DNA from 2 places in the Paracidovorax sp. genome. Region 2 is predicted to be linked to the other one. Evidence: riboswitches for the same ligand, from Rfam matches in the RefSeq annotation. Region 2 holds a riboswitch; the other holds the start of a gene.
The links. Region 2 has a riboswitch for glycine ahead of gcvT (glycine cleavage system aminomethyltransferase GcvT). Riboswitches for the same ligand answer to the same signal wherever they lie in the genome.
Positions count from the first base shown of each region.

Region 1 (7,717 bases), on a different contig from region 2:
CCTCAACTGGCGCGCCAAGCCCTGGCTGCCCCAGCGCACGCACGCGGGCCAGCCGGTCATCGACGTGCTCATCATCGGTGCCGGACAAGCGGGCCTGGCGGCCAGCATGGCGCTCGTGCAGCAGGGCGTGCGCTCGGTGCTGCTGGACCGCGCCGAACACGACTACGAAGGCCCCTGGGCCACCACGGCGCGCATGGAAACGCTGCGCTCGCCCAAGGAGCTGACGGGCCCGGCGCTGGGGGTTCCCTCGCTCACCTTCCGCGCGTGGTTCGAGGCCCAGTGGGGCGACGCCGCATGGGCCGCGCTCGACAAGATCCCGCGCCTGCAGTGGATGGATTACCTGCGCTGGTACCGCCGCGTCACCCGTGCCGACGTGCGCAACGGCCATGCGGTCACCGCCGTTCGGCCGCGTGGCGACGGCCTGGTGGAGCTGGACGTGCAGGCGCAGGGCCTCGCCACGACCTGGTTCGCGCGCCGCGTGGTGCTGGCCACGGGCCGCGACGGCCTGGGCGGGCCGCAGATCCCGGCCTTCATGCAGGGCGTGGACCGCAGCCGCTGGGCGCATTCGTCCGATGTGCTGGACTACGCCACGCTGCGCGACCTGCGCGTGGGCGTGGTGGGCGCCGGCTCCTCGGCCATGGACAGCGCCGCCACGGCGCTGGAATGCGGCGCCGCCAGCGTGGACCTGCTGGTGCGCCGCCCCGACCTGCCCCGCATCAACAAGTCCAAGGGCTCGGGCGTGCCCGGCCTCACGCACGGCCACCACGACCTGCCCGATGCCTGGAAATGGCGCATCCGCCACTACATCAACACCACGCAGGTGCCCCCGCCGCACGGCAGCACGCTGCGCGTCTCGCGCCACGCCAACGCCTTCTTCCACCTGGGCTGCCCGGTGCAAAGCGTGCATGAGAACCCGGCCGACGGCGCGCTGCACGTCGCCACGCCGCACGGCAGCTTCGCCTTCGACTTCCTGATCGTCTCGACCGGCTTCGCCATCGACTGGGCGCGCAAGCCCGAGTTCGCGGCCATCGCGCCCTACGTGCGCACCTGGAGTGAGCGCTACACGCCGCCGCCGGGCGACGAAGACCAGGAACTGGCCGATTCGCCCGACCTGGGCCCGGTGTTCGAGTTCCGCGAAAAAGCCCCCGGCGCCTGCCCCGGCCTGGAGCGCGTGCACTGCTTCTGCTACCCGGCCGCGCTCTCGCACGGCACCGTCTCGGGCGACATCCCGGCCATCAGCGACGGCGCTCGCCGCCTGGCCACCGGCCTCGCCAGCCTGTTCTACCGCGAAGATGTGGACTACCACTTCGGCGTGCTGCAGGCCTATGCCGAGCCCGAACTGCTGGGCGACGAATGGACGCCTGCGGACACTGCCCGGCGCGTCCTGCCCCGCTGAGAACGTGTTCACGATCTCCTTCCGGCCCCACCGCACCGCAACGCATCGCCCATGACCACCACCGACACCTCCATCGCTGCCCACGACACCATCGACCACATCGCCGGCCTCGCACCCGGCAGCGCGGCCCACGCCGTGCGCCACCAGCGCGACAAGGTCGCCACCGCCACGCAGGGCTGCGAAGACGCGCTCTTCGGCGCCGGCCTGCCCGGCGGCCTCTCGCAAGCCGAGCGCCTGGCCGTGGCGCACGACATTGCCCGCGTGAGCGGCCTGCCCGCGCTGGCGGCGCACTACCGCGCGGCGCTGCAGCCGCTGCATGCCGAGCCGGCCGTGCAGGCGCTCGTCGAGACGCCCGGCGCCGCGATCGCGGATGCACGCCTGCAGGCCATCGTGCATTTCGCCCGCACCCTCGCCACGCAGCCGGCCGAAAGCGACCAGGCCGCCCTGCAAGCGCTGCCCGCTGCGGGCCTCTCGGTGCCCGACACGGTGCTGCTGGCGCAGCTGATCGGCTTCGTCACCTACCAGCTGCGCGTGGTGGCCGGCGTGGCCGCGCTGGCGCAGCTGGGCGATGCAGGCAGCGCGCCCGCTGCTGCGGCAACGGCGCAGGCGGCGGACGCCGCCCCTTTCGTCCACCCCGCCAACCTGCCCGCGCCCGGCGAGCCGCTGCGCGTGAACGGCTACACCAGCGAGACGCTGGACTGGAAAGCCTGGCTGCCCGTGCTTGACCCGGCAGTGGCCACGCCCGAGCAGAACGCGGTGCTCGACCTCAGCCACCCCAAGGCCCGCACGTCGGATTTCTACCTGCTGCTGGCGCACCAGCCGCGCGTGCTGTCCGAGCGCTCGCAAGCCTTCAACGCCATCATGTACGCGCCCGGCGGCCTCTCGCGCGCAGAGCGCGAAGTCGCGAGCACCGTGGTGTCGCGCGTGAACGGCTGCGTGTACTGCGCCTCGGTGCATGCCCAGCGCTTCGAGCAGCTCGCCAAGCGCAACGACGTGATGGCGCAGATCTTCACGGACCCCGATATCGCCGGCACCAATGCGCGCGAGCGGGCCATCGTGCACGCCAGCGCGGCGCTCACGCGCACGCCCGGCACGTTCGGCGCGCAGCACCTGCAGCCGCTGCGCGATGCCGGCCTGTCCGATGTCGAAATCCTGGACGCGCTGCATGCCGCCGCCCTCTTCGCCTGGGCCAACCGGCTGATGCTGAACCTGGGCGAAGCGGTTTTCCCGCAGGCCCGCTGAACCAGCGGCCGCGCCGGGCGCTTCGCGCGGTGCGGTTTCGCTGCTACGATCCGCCCCGCAGGAGAGCGGACGGCCGGCACAGCGGGCGTTCCACCGAAGGCGCAAACTCCCATACACGCTCAGGTACCGTACTGCACACCATCGAATGCCGTCTGGAGAGCCGCCACCACACCCAGTGGCGCACCGAAGGAGCAAGCCCTGCGCCGTGTTGGCGTGCGGTGAATCTCTCAGGTACCAAGGACAGGGGGAGCGGCAGCTGGGCCACGCGCCTGCTGCACGCTATTGAATTCATAGCTGCCTGCGCACGTGTGTCCAGCACTTGAACCCTCAAAGGCTTCAACATGCGCGTGATCGTCCTCGGCGCCGGCTTGCTCGGCACCACCTCCGCTTACTTCCTCCAGCAGCTCGGCCACGAAGTGACCGTCATCGACCGCCAGGCCACGCCCGGCGCAGAGACCAGCTTCGCCAACGGCGGGCAGATCTCGGTGAGCCATGCCGAGCCCTGGGCCAATCCGGGCGCACCGCTGAAGCTGCTCAAGTGGCTGGGCCGCGAAGATGCGCCGCTGCTGTTCCGGCTGCGCGCCGATATGCGGCAGTGGCTCTGGGGCCTGCAGTTCCTGCGCGAATGCACGCCGGCGCGCACGCGCCACAACATCGAGCAGATCGTCGCGCTAGGCACCTATAGCCGCGACACGCTGCAGCAGCTGCGGCGCGACACCGGCATCCGCTATGACGAACGCACGCAGGGCATCCTGCACTTCTACACCAGCGCCAAGGAGTTCGACGCGGCCCTGGCCCCGGCCGAACAGATGCGCCAGCTCGGCTGCGATCGCCGCGTGGTGAACGCCGACGAGGCCGTATCGCTGGAACCTGCGCTGGCCACCATCCGCCCCCAGCTGGCCGGCGCCACTTACACGGCCGCGGACGAGTCAGGTGACGCCAACCTCTTCACCCGCGAGCTGGCGCGGCTGGCCGAGGCGGCCGGCGTCCGGTTCCGCATGGCCTGCCACATCACCGCGCTGCGCACGGTGGGCGGCGCCATCGACCACGTGGAGATCACCAATGCCGAAGGCCGCTACGAGCGCGTGAGCGCCGACGCCTACGTGCTGGCCATGGGTTCGTTCAGCCCGCTGCTGGCCGAGCCGCTGGGCCTGCGCCTGCCGATCTATCCGGCCAAGGGCTATTCAGTGACGCTGCCCGTGCGCGATGCCTCCGCCGCCTACACGGCCAGCCTGACCGACGACGAATACAAGCTGGTCTTCTCGCGTTACACCCGAGCCGCGCAGGACGGACAGCCCGCGCGCGACGTGATGCGCATCGCCGGAACGGCCGAGCTCAACGGCTACGGGCGCGCGCTGAACCACGTGCGCTGCGAGGCCATCGTGCGGCGCGTGGAAGCGCTTTTTCCTGGTGCGGGCGACACGGCGGGTGCGCAGTTCTGGTCGGGCCTGCGCCCGGCCACGCCCAGCAACGTGCCGCTGATCGGCAAGACCAGGCTGCCCAACCTGTACCTCAACACCGGCCACGGCACGCTGGGCTGGACGCATGCCTGCGGCTCGGGCAAGTCGATCGCGCGCATCGTGAGCGGGCTGGCGCCGGAGCTGGACTTCGCGTTCGCCGGGCTCCCCGCGGCATCCGCCCCCGCCTGCTGCCGGCCTGATGCCTGAGGCCCGCTTGCCCTGCGGCGAACGGGGCAGCGGGGCAGCGCAGCTCGGCGGTGAAGATGCGCGGCGAGAGGCGCCTGAGGCGCTCAGTTCGCCGCGTTGCCCACGAACACGGTCAGCACGCCGGTGTAGCCGTAGAGCCGGTCGTGCGCGATCTCGCCGGCGGCGAAGAAGCCCACCAGGGGCACGTCGCCCAGCGCATGGCGCACGATCTGCAGCTCCGCGCTGGGCCCGCCGAAATGCGGCCCGCCGCGGCCCGAGCAGCTGACGTAGATGGCACCCAGGATCTGCCGCTGCTGCGCCTCGCCCGGCGCGTCGGCGCCCGCCAGCGCGCGGGTGAGCGCGTTCTCGTCGTAGGTTTCGGGCGCCAGCTCCTCGCGGATCTCGGCGCAGATGCGCATCAGGTCGGCGCGCGCCGCAGCCACATGGCGCTGGCAGAAGGCCAGCCGCATGCCAGACTCCACGCGGTCGGCCAGGGCCACACCGCGCCGCGCGGCATCCAGGCCCACGATGTGGCGCACTCGCACGTCGGTGCCGAAGTGGCCGGTGCGGCCCTGCGGCTGCGCGCCCGCATCCACCAGGCCGGCGAGCGTGGCGCGCACCTTCTGCAGCGCGGGCTGCGGATCGCCGTCGAGCGAGACTTTCAGGGTCTCCAGCAGGACGTCGAGCGCGGGCCTGTGGTCGAGCTCCAGCGCGACGTTGTCCTGCGCGGCGGTCACCGTCATCAGCGGGCCGACGGGCTGGCAGCCCTGGGTGACGCGCGAGAGCAGCTGCACGCCGGCGCCGAAGGCCACGCCCGAGAGGCCGCCGTCGAACACGCCACCCGCCGCGCCCTGCCCCGCGATGTTGCCGTTGCCGGCCACGGCGAACTGCACGCTCTGCGCACGGCTGGCCGCCAGGCCGCCGAACAGATAGCCGGTGGCGGTGCGGTCAGCCACCTCGGCGATCAGCTCGGCGAGTTCGGGTGTGCCGCCATCGGCATGCACGAGGGCGGTGTGCGCCGTGAAGCCCCCCGCCGCCGCGCCGCTGCGCGAGAGCGGCGCCACGCCGGAGAAGACGCGGTACTGATCGGCCGGCACGTCCAGCAACATGACGGAGAGCGCCGGCTCGTCGAAGTATTCGGCGTTGTTGGCCGCAACGCCCACGCCGACGGAGCCACTCCAGTCGGTCACCTCGGGCAGCTCGGAGGCGAGCCAGTCGAGCAGCTCCGCCGCCGCATGCGCGTAGTGGTCGGTGATGTAGATCAGGCCCAGCGTGGGCGCGGATGCGTACTGCGGCTGGGCCATCTGCGCGCGCAGCTGCGCCAGCACCAGCGCAGCGGCCATGTTCCATTGCGGATGGGTGGCGTGTCCGTGGGGAAAGAGGGGCATGGAGGGATTGTCAGGGAAGGGCCGCGAAGGCCCAAGGCGAAGGGGCAAACGAAGCGGACCGGTCCCGCGCTCCGCCCGCGGGCCGGCCGAAGAAGGTGGGCTCAGCGCGCCGTGCGCGAGCGCCCGCTGGCAGCGCGCGCCGGTGCAGGCGCAGGCTTGCGCGCGGAGGCTGGGGTGGCGGTCTTGGCCGGGGCCTTCTTGGCAGGGGCCTTGGCTGCCGCGCGCGTGCTCGCCTTCTTGGCGGGTGCCCGGCGCTTGGTGGCGGCCTTGGGCGCATCGGCGGCAGGCGCGGCACTCGCCGCCCTGCGCGTGGCCTCCTGCACGCCCTGCAGCCCCTGCGCGGCCAGGTGCGATGCCATGTCAGTGGCGCTCTTCACGGCTTCCGCGGCCATGTCGCGCGTGGCATCAAACGCGCCCTGGTGCTGCGCGACGTCTTTCAGCGCATTGGCCGCGATCTGCTGGAACTGCGTGCCCAGCGCCGTCCACCATTGCATGGGATCGACCACGCCGGCGGGCTGGTCCGCGTCGGCGGCGGCATCGGCCTGCGCATCGGCGTCAGGGCCGGCTGCGTCTTCTGCATCGCGGTGTGGGGCTTGGTACGCGGGGGCGCTGGCCTGCGCAGCCGCATCGGCCGCCGCAGCCGGCTTGGGCGTGAACGCGCTGGCCAGGTCACCCATGGCCACGTTCATGCCCTTGAGCGTGGCGAGGGTCATCTTCTGCACCTCCAGCGCCTGCACGGTGGCGGTGAGCGCACGCGAGTTCTGGTCGAGCCAGAACTGCACGGCCTTCAATTCCTCGATGCGCTTTTCCAGCTCTTCTTCGCTCACCGTGGGCGCGACCCAGCTGGACATGCCGGGCATCGCCGGCATGGCGGGCATGCCTGCGGCGGAGTTCTTGGCCAGGTTCTGCAGGAAGTCAAAGCCCGGCACAAAGCGGCCGAAGCCGAAGGGGGTGTTGTCGCTCATGGCAGTCCTTCGCAAAGGGGTTTGTCTCGTGTGAGGCACGGCGGCGGCGCCGCGCGTTGCGGGTGCTGCAGCTTAACGCGGTGGCCGCGCAGGCAAGCCCCTCGCATTCCCGCGTCAGCCTGCTGCCAGCGCAGCGCGCGACGTGCAAAGCGCCTGTCCATGCGGGCTGGCGCGGCGTTTTGGGCTCGCGGCCCGCAGCACACCGAGCAAAGGTCCTAGAATTCGCCGACCAGCCTCGCTGGAAAGTTCTGCTCCGTTTCATCCAGAAGAGATCAATCAACATCATGGCAACTGCAAAGAAAACCACCGCGCCGGCCACCAAGGCCGCCACCACCACCAAGAAGACCGCCGCTGCTCCCGCAGCCGCCAAGAAGGTGACCACCGCTGCCGCCGCACCGAAGAAGGCTGCCGCGCCGGCCAAGAAGGCCACGGCCGTCGTGAAGAAGGCCGCAGCGCCTGCCGCCGCCAAGGCCACGCCCGCAGCCCTGAAGCCCGTGAAGGACGTGTTCAACAAGACCACGCTGGTGGCCCACCTGGCCACGCAAGCCGGTGTCGAGCCGAAGGCCGTCAAGGCCGTGCTGACCGCGCTCGAAGGCGCCATCCTGGGCTCCGTGCACAAGAAGGGCTCCGGCGAATTCACGCTGCCCGGCCTGATGAAGATCGGCCTGCAGCAAGTGCCCGCCAAGAAGAAGCGCTTCGGCAAGGATCCGTTCACGGGTGAAGAGCGCTGGTTCCCCGCCAAGCCCGCTTCGGTCAAGATCAAGACCCGCGCGCTGAAGAAGCTCAAGGACGCCACGCTCTGATCGGACGCGGCACGGCTCCGGTACCACCGGGGCACGCCCACAAAAAAGGCCGGCTCGATGAGCCGGCTTTTTTCGTTCCGGGGCTGCGCGCTGCGCGGTTCAGCTGCCGGCAGGTTCCAGGTACATCTGCGCCAGACGCGCACGCTCGGCCGGCCCCACGCCCAGCCGGCCCTGCAGGTAGCGGTCGAGCCCGCCGTGGTCGCGCTCGACCACGTCCAGAGCGGCATGCAGGAAGTCTTCCTGCACGCGCCAGAGCACGTTCATCACCTCGGCCGGG
Region 1 covers NZ_JBXYZY010000040.1:235,880-243,596, forward strand. The annotation lists gene AC3A84_RS17165 (SidA/IucD/PvdA family monooxygenase) at 1-1,396, shown strand, start outside; gene AC3A84_RS17170 (CMD domain-containing protein) at 1,448-2,638, shown strand; glycine riboswitch at 2,781-2,892, shown strand; gene AC3A84_RS17175 (D-amino acid dehydrogenase) at 2,980-4,305, shown strand; gene AC3A84_RS17180 (FIST signal transduction protein) at 4,389-5,672, opposite strand; gene AC3A84_RS17185 (PhaM family polyhydroxyalkanoate granule multifunctional regulatory protein) at 5,774-6,637, opposite strand; gene AC3A84_RS17190 (HU family DNA-binding protein) at 6,922-7,440, shown strand; gene AC3A84_RS17195 (tyrosine-protein phosphatase) at 7,540-7,717, opposite strand, start outside.
Region 1: another riboswitch for glycine. It lies ahead of AC3A84_RS17175 (D-amino acid dehydrogenase); the one in region 2 lies ahead of gcvT (glycine cleavage system aminomethyltransferase GcvT).

Region 2 (7,717 bases):
CTGCTGCTGGTGATCGTGATCATCGCCAAGCTCGCCATGGACTGGTTCTTCGCCACCGAGCGGGGCCTGGCCATCCGCGCCACCGGCTCCAACGCCCGCATGGCCCGCGCCCAGGGCGTGAACACCGGCGCCATGGTGCTGCTGGGCATGGCCGTGTCGAACGCGCTCGTCGCCCTGGCCGGCGCCCTCTTCGCACAGACGCAGGGTGGCGCGGACATCTCCATGGGCATCGGCACCATCGTGATCGGCCTGGCCGCCGTGATCGTGGGCGAGAGCATCCTGCCCTCGCGCCGGCTGGTGTGGGCGACGCTTGCCGTCATCATCGGCGCCATCGTCTATCGCTTCTTCATCGCGCTGGCGCTCAACAGCGACTTCATCGGCCTGAAGGCGCAGGACCTGAACCTGGTCACGGCCGTGCTGGTGACGGTGGCGCTCGTCATTCCGCAGATCAAGCGCAAGCTGGCCTCGAAGCAGCGCTGAAAGGGATCACATCATGCTGAGCGCACAAGACCTGCACATCACCTTCAACCCCGGCACGCCCATCGAGACGCGCGCGCTGCGCGGCATGTCGCTGGACATCCCGGCCGGGCAGTTCGTCACCGTCATCGGCTCCAACGGGGCCGGCAAATCCACCTTCCTGAACGCCATCTCGGGCGACCTGTCGGTGGACACGGGCCGCATCGCCATCGACGGCGAAGACGTGACCCGCCAGCCCGTCTGGGCGCGCGCAAAGCGCGTGGCGCGCGTCTTCCAGGACCCGATGGCCGGCACCTGCGAGGACCTGACCATCGAAGAGAACATGGCCCTCGCCCAGCAGCGCGGCACGCTGCGCGGCCTGCGCGGCGCGGTGAAGACGCAGCAGCGCGAGACCTTCCGCGAACGCCTCGCCACACTGGGCCTGGGTCTGGAGAACCGCCTGACCGACCGCATCGGCCTGCTCTCGGGCGGCCAGCGCCAGGCCGTCAGCCTGCTGATGGCGGCGCTGCAGCCCTCGCGCATCCTGCTGCTGGACGAGCACACCGCCGCGCTCGACCCGCGCACGGCCGACTTCGTGCTGCAGCTCACCGCCCGCATCGTGGCCGAGAACCAGCTCACCACCATGATGGTCACGCACAGCATGCGCCAGGCGCTGGACGTGGGCCAGCGCACGGTGATGCTGCACCAGGGCCAGGTGGTGCTCGATGTGGCCGGCGAGGAACGCAGCCGCCTGGACGTGCCCGACCTGCTGCAGATGTTCGAGAAGGTGCGCGGCGAAAAACTGGCGGACGACGCGCTGCTGCTGGGCTGAAGGCGCACGCGACAGGGGTGCCAGGGCCCCGGGGAAGTCCGGCCCTGGCGCCCGCGCTGCCTGCGCAGGCAGCTATCGAAACCAGAGCGCCGTCAGATCATCTTCACGGCCCGCCCGATGAACACGATCGGCCCGGTGGGCCGGTCGATGGGTGAGCCGGCCTCGGGCTCCAGCGTCAGCTCGAAGAGCTGGTTCGCCTCCAGCGGCGGCAGGCGGTCGATCGGCACCTGCACTGGCTCGCCCGGCCGCACCAGGCCCAGCGATTTCGGCCCCTGCCACTGGTCGGCCTTGGTCCAGAACTGCAGCGACTTGCCCGGCGGCACGGGCGTGTCGGCCAGGGGCTTGAGCTGCAGCTGGCCCGAGCGCGAAGAGGCCTGCACCACCCAGCCGGGCGACGTGCCGCCCGGCGCCACCAGCACCACCATGTATTGCGGCCCGGCGGGCGTGCCAAGCAAGCCCGGCCCGGCGACCAGCACCGTCGCCAGCACGGCCGCAGCGGCAAATCCGCCTGCGGCCAGCCCGCGCCAGAGGCGCAGGTCGTTCCACCACGCGCTGAGGGCCGAGGGCGCCGCGGCTGCGGCACGCGGACGGCGGGCAGCTGCCGCACCGGCCCCGCCCACGCTGCGCTCGATGCGCGGCCAGAGCGCGGGCGATGGCTCCACGGCGGGCGCGAGCGCCACCAGCGGATGCAGGCGCTCTTCCCAGGCTTCGACCGCCGCGCGCAGTGCCGCGTCGTGCGGCAGGCGCGCTTCGACCGAGCGGCGGCCCGCGATGGGCAACGTGCCCAGCACATAGGCGCCGGCCAGGGCGTCGAGATCCTCAGGATTGGAAGGGTCGGAAAAATCCGGTGTCGATCGGCTCGTCATGCCATGCACTCCCGCAGCGCGCGCATGCCGCGCTGAATCCAGGCCTTCACGGTGCCCAGCGGCGTCTGCGTGCGCTCGGCGATCTCGCCATGCGAGCAGCCTTCCACGTAGGCCAGCACGATGCAATCGCGCCGCGCCGGCTCCAGGCGGCCCAGGCAGGTATCGAGCCGGCCCAGGTCGGCACCGAGTTCATAGGGGTCGATGCGGCTGCGGTAGTTCTGCAGCGCGGCCTGGTCGTCGATGGCCTCCACGGCTTCTTCGTCCAGGCGCACGTCGCGTCCGCTGCCGCGCACCACGTTCAGCGCCGCGTGGCGCACCACGCTGTAGATCCAGCCCCGGCCCGCGCCGCGCGCGGCGTCGAAACTGCCCGCGCGCTGCCAGATGCTGAGAAAGGCGTCGTGCAGCACATCCTCGGCCTGGGCGCGCTCGCGCACGATGCGCAGGGCCACGCCCAGCAGGTAGCGGCCTTCGCGCTCGTAGATGCGCTGCAGGGCCTGGTGGTCACCCCGGGCGCAAGCCCCCAGGGCGGCGTCGTAGTCGAAAGGGTCGGCTGCAGCGTTCAAGGGCGGGCTGGGAGGGTGGTGGAGGGATCTGCGGCATCGTAGTGCATGCCGCAGGCCCGGCCGCCCTTCCCCTTGCACGCCTGGGGCGGCCGATGCTGCCCAGCGCAGCGATTCCGGTCAGGCCGCCTTGTAGAAGATGTAGTCGGCCTGGTAGGGCACGGTGGTCTTCTGGCCCTTGTTGGCCATGGTGCAAGCCATGTTGGCCGGGGCCACGCCGCCCGTGAGGTTTACGCGCTGGATGTAGGTGACGCCGGTCAGCGCGCCGCTACCCATGGCAGGGTTGGCCTTGACCAGCTGGTAGGGCAGCGCGCCGGCGGTGGAAGGCGCCACGGCCAGCTGGGTCGCCGTCAGCTTGGAGCCGTCGTTCGCCTCCCAGGTGGCGGGCGGGCCGTAGTACTTGCCGACCTGCTTGCCGCTGCGGTCCATCAGCTTGGCATCCGGGCCTGCGAAGGTCCATTCCACCTGGCCGGGCATGCCGGCCTTGTCCTTGCATTCGTAGGTGATGTCGCCCTTGCCCACGGTCTCCCAGGCCACCTTGTTGCCGGCCGGCACCTGGATGGACGCGGGCAGGCTGGCCTGCGAGAAGGCCATGCCGGAGGACGGCGACGACGACATCGAGCCGCAGGCGGCCAGCAGGGCAGCGGCGGACACGGTACCGGCCAGGGTGGCGATACGGGAGAGGCGGATGTTGCGCATGGGGTGCTCCTTGGAATCGGGTGAAACAACAGTGGATGGAATCGATGGCAGCCTGTGCTTTTCACGGGTCTGCCCAGGCTCTACCCACGAGGCCGGCATTTGGATGCAGCACCAAATGCAACAAATTGCTTCAACGGGCCTATCGACAATTTCACGAGGATCGCCCACCGGCTCTTGGCCACGCGTTCGCGCCGCTATACTCCGCCCACTCGTCAGGAGAGAGTTGCCGCGCCACGCGGCAGCCGCCGAAGGCGCAGGGCACCAACCGCCCGAACGCTCAGGCAAAAGGACTGACAGGAGCGCCCGCAGGGATGCGGGCGTTTCCCTTGCTGGAGAGAGGCCGCCGCGCGCGCATTGCAGGCAGAGCGGCCCACCGAAGGAGCAAACCCCGCCCCGCAGCCGCATTGACGGCCGCCCGGCACGGTGAATCTCTCAGGTAAAGCGGACAGCGGGGCACATGCAGCGGCCAAAGCCTCCTCACCGGGGCCGGCCGCGTCACTGTTCGCCCCTGTGGAGATTGCCGCCATGTCCTCGTCCGCCCCCGCGTCTGCCGCCCCGCTGCTGACCACCCCGCTCAACGCATTGCACCTGGAACTGGGCGCGCGCATGGTGCCCTTCGCGGGCTATTCCATGCCCGTGCAGTACCCCGCCGGCCTGATGGCCGAGCACCACCACACGCGCACCGCCGCAGGCCTCTTCGACGTCTCGCACATGGGCCAGCTGTGCCTGTCGGGCCCCGATGCCGCAGCCGCCTTCGAAACGCTGATCCCGGTGGACGTGCAGGGCCTGGGCATCGGCCGCCAGCGCTACGGCCTGCTGCTCAACGACGCGGGCGGCATCATCGACGACCTGATGTTCGTGAACCGGGGCGACGACCTCTTCGTCATCGTAAACGGCGCCTGCAAGGTCGGCGACATCGCCCACATCCAGGAACGCATCGGCCACCTCTGCCAAGTGCAGCCCCTGCCCGACCAGGCCCTGCTGGCGCTGCAAGGCCCGCAGGCGGCCGCCGCGCTCGGCCGCCTGGCGCCCGAAGTGCTGTCCCTGGTCTTCATGACCGGCACGGCCGCCTCCATCGCCGGCTGCGACTGCTACGTGACCCGCAGCGGCTACACGGGCGAAGACGGCTTCGAGATCTCCGTGCCCGCCGCGCAGGCGGAGACGCTGGCCCGCGCCCTGCTGGCCCAGCCCGAGGTCCAACCCATCGGCCTGGGCGCGCGCAACTCGCTGCGGCTGGAGGCGGGCCTGTGCCTCTACGGCAACGACATCGACACCACCACCACCCCGCCCGAAGCCGCGCTGAACTGGGCCATCCAGAAGGTGCGCCGCACGGGCGGCGCCCGCGCCGGCGGCTTTCCCGGCGCCGACAAGGTGCTCGCCCAGATCGACGACCCGGCCCTGCTCACGCGCAAGCGCGTGGGCCTGGTGGCGCTGGAGCGCGTGCCGGTGCGCGAGCACACCGAACTGCAGTCGCCGGACGGCCAGCGCATCGGCGAAGTCACCAGCGGCCTGCTGGGCCCCACCGTGGACCGGCCCGTCGCCATGGGCTACGTGACGCCGGCCTTCGCGGCGCTGGGCACGCGGGTGAACGCCATCGTGCGCGGCAAGGCCGTGCCGATGGAAGTGGCGGCCATGCCCTTCACCCCCGCACGCTACTACCGCGGCTGAAGCGCGGCCGGCTCCGGCCGGCGGCCGCCTGCACCGCCTCTGCGCTGCGCCGGGTCGCGCGGGCCGCCCTTCATGAGGCCCGCGCCCCGCTGCCGGACGGCTACAGTCGCTGCTGGCATCGGCGCCATCGTTTCAAACATCGTCTTCCTTCCTCTTTTTTCTGGAGTTTCCCCATGAGCGTCAAGTTTTCCAAAGACCACGAGTGGATCGACACGGCCCAGGCGGACGCCGCCATCGTCGGTATCACCCAGCATGCGCAGGACGCGCTGGGCGACGTGGTGTTCGTGGACCTGCCCGAAGTCGGCAAGACCTTTGAGCAAGGCGAAGTGGCCGGCGTGGTCGAGTCCGTCAAGGCCGCGGCCGACGTGTACATGCCCGTGTCGGGCGAGATCGTCGAAGTGAACGAGGCCCTGCGTGCCGACCCGTCGCTCGCCAACAGCGACCCGCTGGGCGCCGGCTGGTTCTTCAAGGTGCGCGTTTCCGACGCCGCCCAGCTGGACGGCCTGATGGACGAAACCACCTACGCCGCGTTCGCCCAGAACGCCTGACCCCGCCGCTGCCGCTGCGCCCCCCCGGCCGCCGCCGGGTGCGGCGGCCCTCCCCGCCACGCCCCGACCGAACGCCGCCGATGACCACCGCCCTGCCTCCGCTCTCCGCCCTGGAGAACGCCACCGAATTCCAGCCCCGCCACATCGGCATCGATGCGGCGGACGAAGCCCACATGCTCTCCGTGATCGGCGAGGCCTCGCGCCGCGCGCTCATCGACGGCATCGTGCCCCGCTCCATCGCCCGCAGCCAGCCCATGGACCTGCCCGCCGCCACGACCGAAGCCGGCGCCTTGGCCGAGCTGAAGGCGTTCGCGGGCAAGAACCAGCTGCTGAAAAGCTTCATCGGCCAGGGCTACTACGGCACGCACACGCCCGGCGTGATCCTGCGCAACATCCTGGAGAACCCCGCCTGGTACACCGCCTACACGCCCTACCAGGCCGAGATCAGCCAGGGCCGCATGGAGGCGCTGGTCAACTTCCAGACCATGGTGTGCGATTTGACGGCCATGCCGATCGCCAACGCCTCCATGCTCGACGAGGCCACCGCCGCCGCCGAAGCCATGACGCTGGCCAAGCGCTCGGTCAAGTCCAAGAGCAACCGCTTCATCGTCGCGGGCGACGCGCACCCGCAGACCATCGAGGTGATTCAGACCCGTGCCGAGCCCCTGGGCATCGAGGTGGTGCTGGCCAACTCGCTGGCCGAATGGAACGACGCGCTGGACGGCGACTATTTCGCCGTGCTGGCCCAGTACCCCGCCACCAGCGGCCGCATCGACGACCTGGCGGCCGATGCCGAGAAGGCCCACGCCCGTGGCGCAGCCTTCATCGCCGCGGCCGACCTGCTGGCCCTGACCCTCATCACCCCGCCCGGCGAATGGGGCGCCGACATCGTCGTGGGCACCACCCAGCGCTTCGGCATGCCCATGGGCGCCGGAGGCCCCCACGCCGCCTTCATGGCCTGCCGCGACGAATACAAGCGCAGCCTGCCCGGCCGCCTGGTGGGCGTGAGCGTGGACGTGCACGGCAAGCCCGCCTACCGCCTGGCGCTGCAGACCCGCGAGCAGCACATCCGCCGCGAGAAGGCCACCTCCAACATCTGCACGGCCCAGGTGCTGCCGGCCGTCATCGCCAGCATGTACGCCGTCTATCACGGCCCCGAAGGCCTGACGCGCATCGCCCGCCGCGTGGCCGCCTACACCGCCATCCTGGCGCAGGGCCTCAAGGCCCTGGGCGCGCCGCTGCGCGAGCACCCGACCTTCGACACGCTCTCGCTGCACACCGGCACCGCTACGGAAACGATAGCTGCCCGCGCAGTCTCCATGGGCGCCAATCTGCGGATCTATTTCAAGGAATACCTCTGCATCTCGCTGGACGAGACCACCACCCGCGCTGACGTCGAACTGCTCTGGAAGATCTTCGCGAAGGACGGCCAGACCCTGCCCACCTTCGCCGACTACGCCGAATCCGGCGTGGCCGCGCTGATCCCTGCCGCCCTGCAGCGCAGCAGCGCCTTCCTCACGCACCCGGTGTTCAACACGCACCATAGCGAAACCGGCATGCTGCGCTACATCCGCCAGCTCTCCGACAAGGATCTGGCGCTGGACCGCAGCATGATCCCGCTGGGCTCCTGCACCATGAAGCTCAACGCGACCAGCGAGATGATCCCCATCACCTGGCCCGAATTCGCGCACGTCCACCCCTTCGCGCCCGCCGACCAGCTGCAGGGCTATGCCGAGCTGGACGAGCAGCTGCGCGCCTGGCTGTGCCAGGCCACGGGCTACGCCGGCATCAGCCTGCAGCCCAACGCCGGCAGCCAGGGCGAATACGCCGGCCTGCTCGCCATCCGCGGCTGGCACCGGGCGCGCGGCCAGGGCCACCGCAACATCTGCCTGATCCCCAGCAGCGCCCACGGCACCAACCCCGCCAGCGCCCAGATGGCCGGCATGCAGGTGGTGGTCACGGCCTGCGACGCCAGCGGCAACGTGGACCTGGCCGACCTCAAGGCCAAGTGCGAACAGCACGCCGACAAGCTCGCCTGCGTGATGATCACCTACCCCAGCACCCACGGCGTGTTCGAGACGCAGGTCA
Region 2 covers NZ_JBXYZY010000021.1:536,069-543,785, forward strand. The annotation lists gene AC3A84_RS09310 (ABC transporter permease) at 1-480, shown strand, start outside; gene AC3A84_RS09315 (ABC transporter ATP-binding protein) at 494-1,288, shown strand; gene AC3A84_RS09320 (anti-sigma factor) at 1,381-2,154, opposite strand; gene AC3A84_RS09325 (sigma-70 family RNA polymerase sigma factor) at 2,151-2,717, opposite strand; gene AC3A84_RS09330 (DUF3455 domain-containing protein) at 2,835-3,413, opposite strand; glycine riboswitch at 3,617-3,716, shown strand; glycine riboswitch at 3,733-3,872, shown strand; gene gcvT (glycine cleavage system aminomethyltransferase GcvT) at 3,939-5,081, shown strand; gene gcvH (glycine cleavage system protein GcvH) at 5,255-5,629, shown strand; gene gcvP (aminomethyl-transferring glycine dehydrogenase) at 5,710-7,717, shown strand, end outside.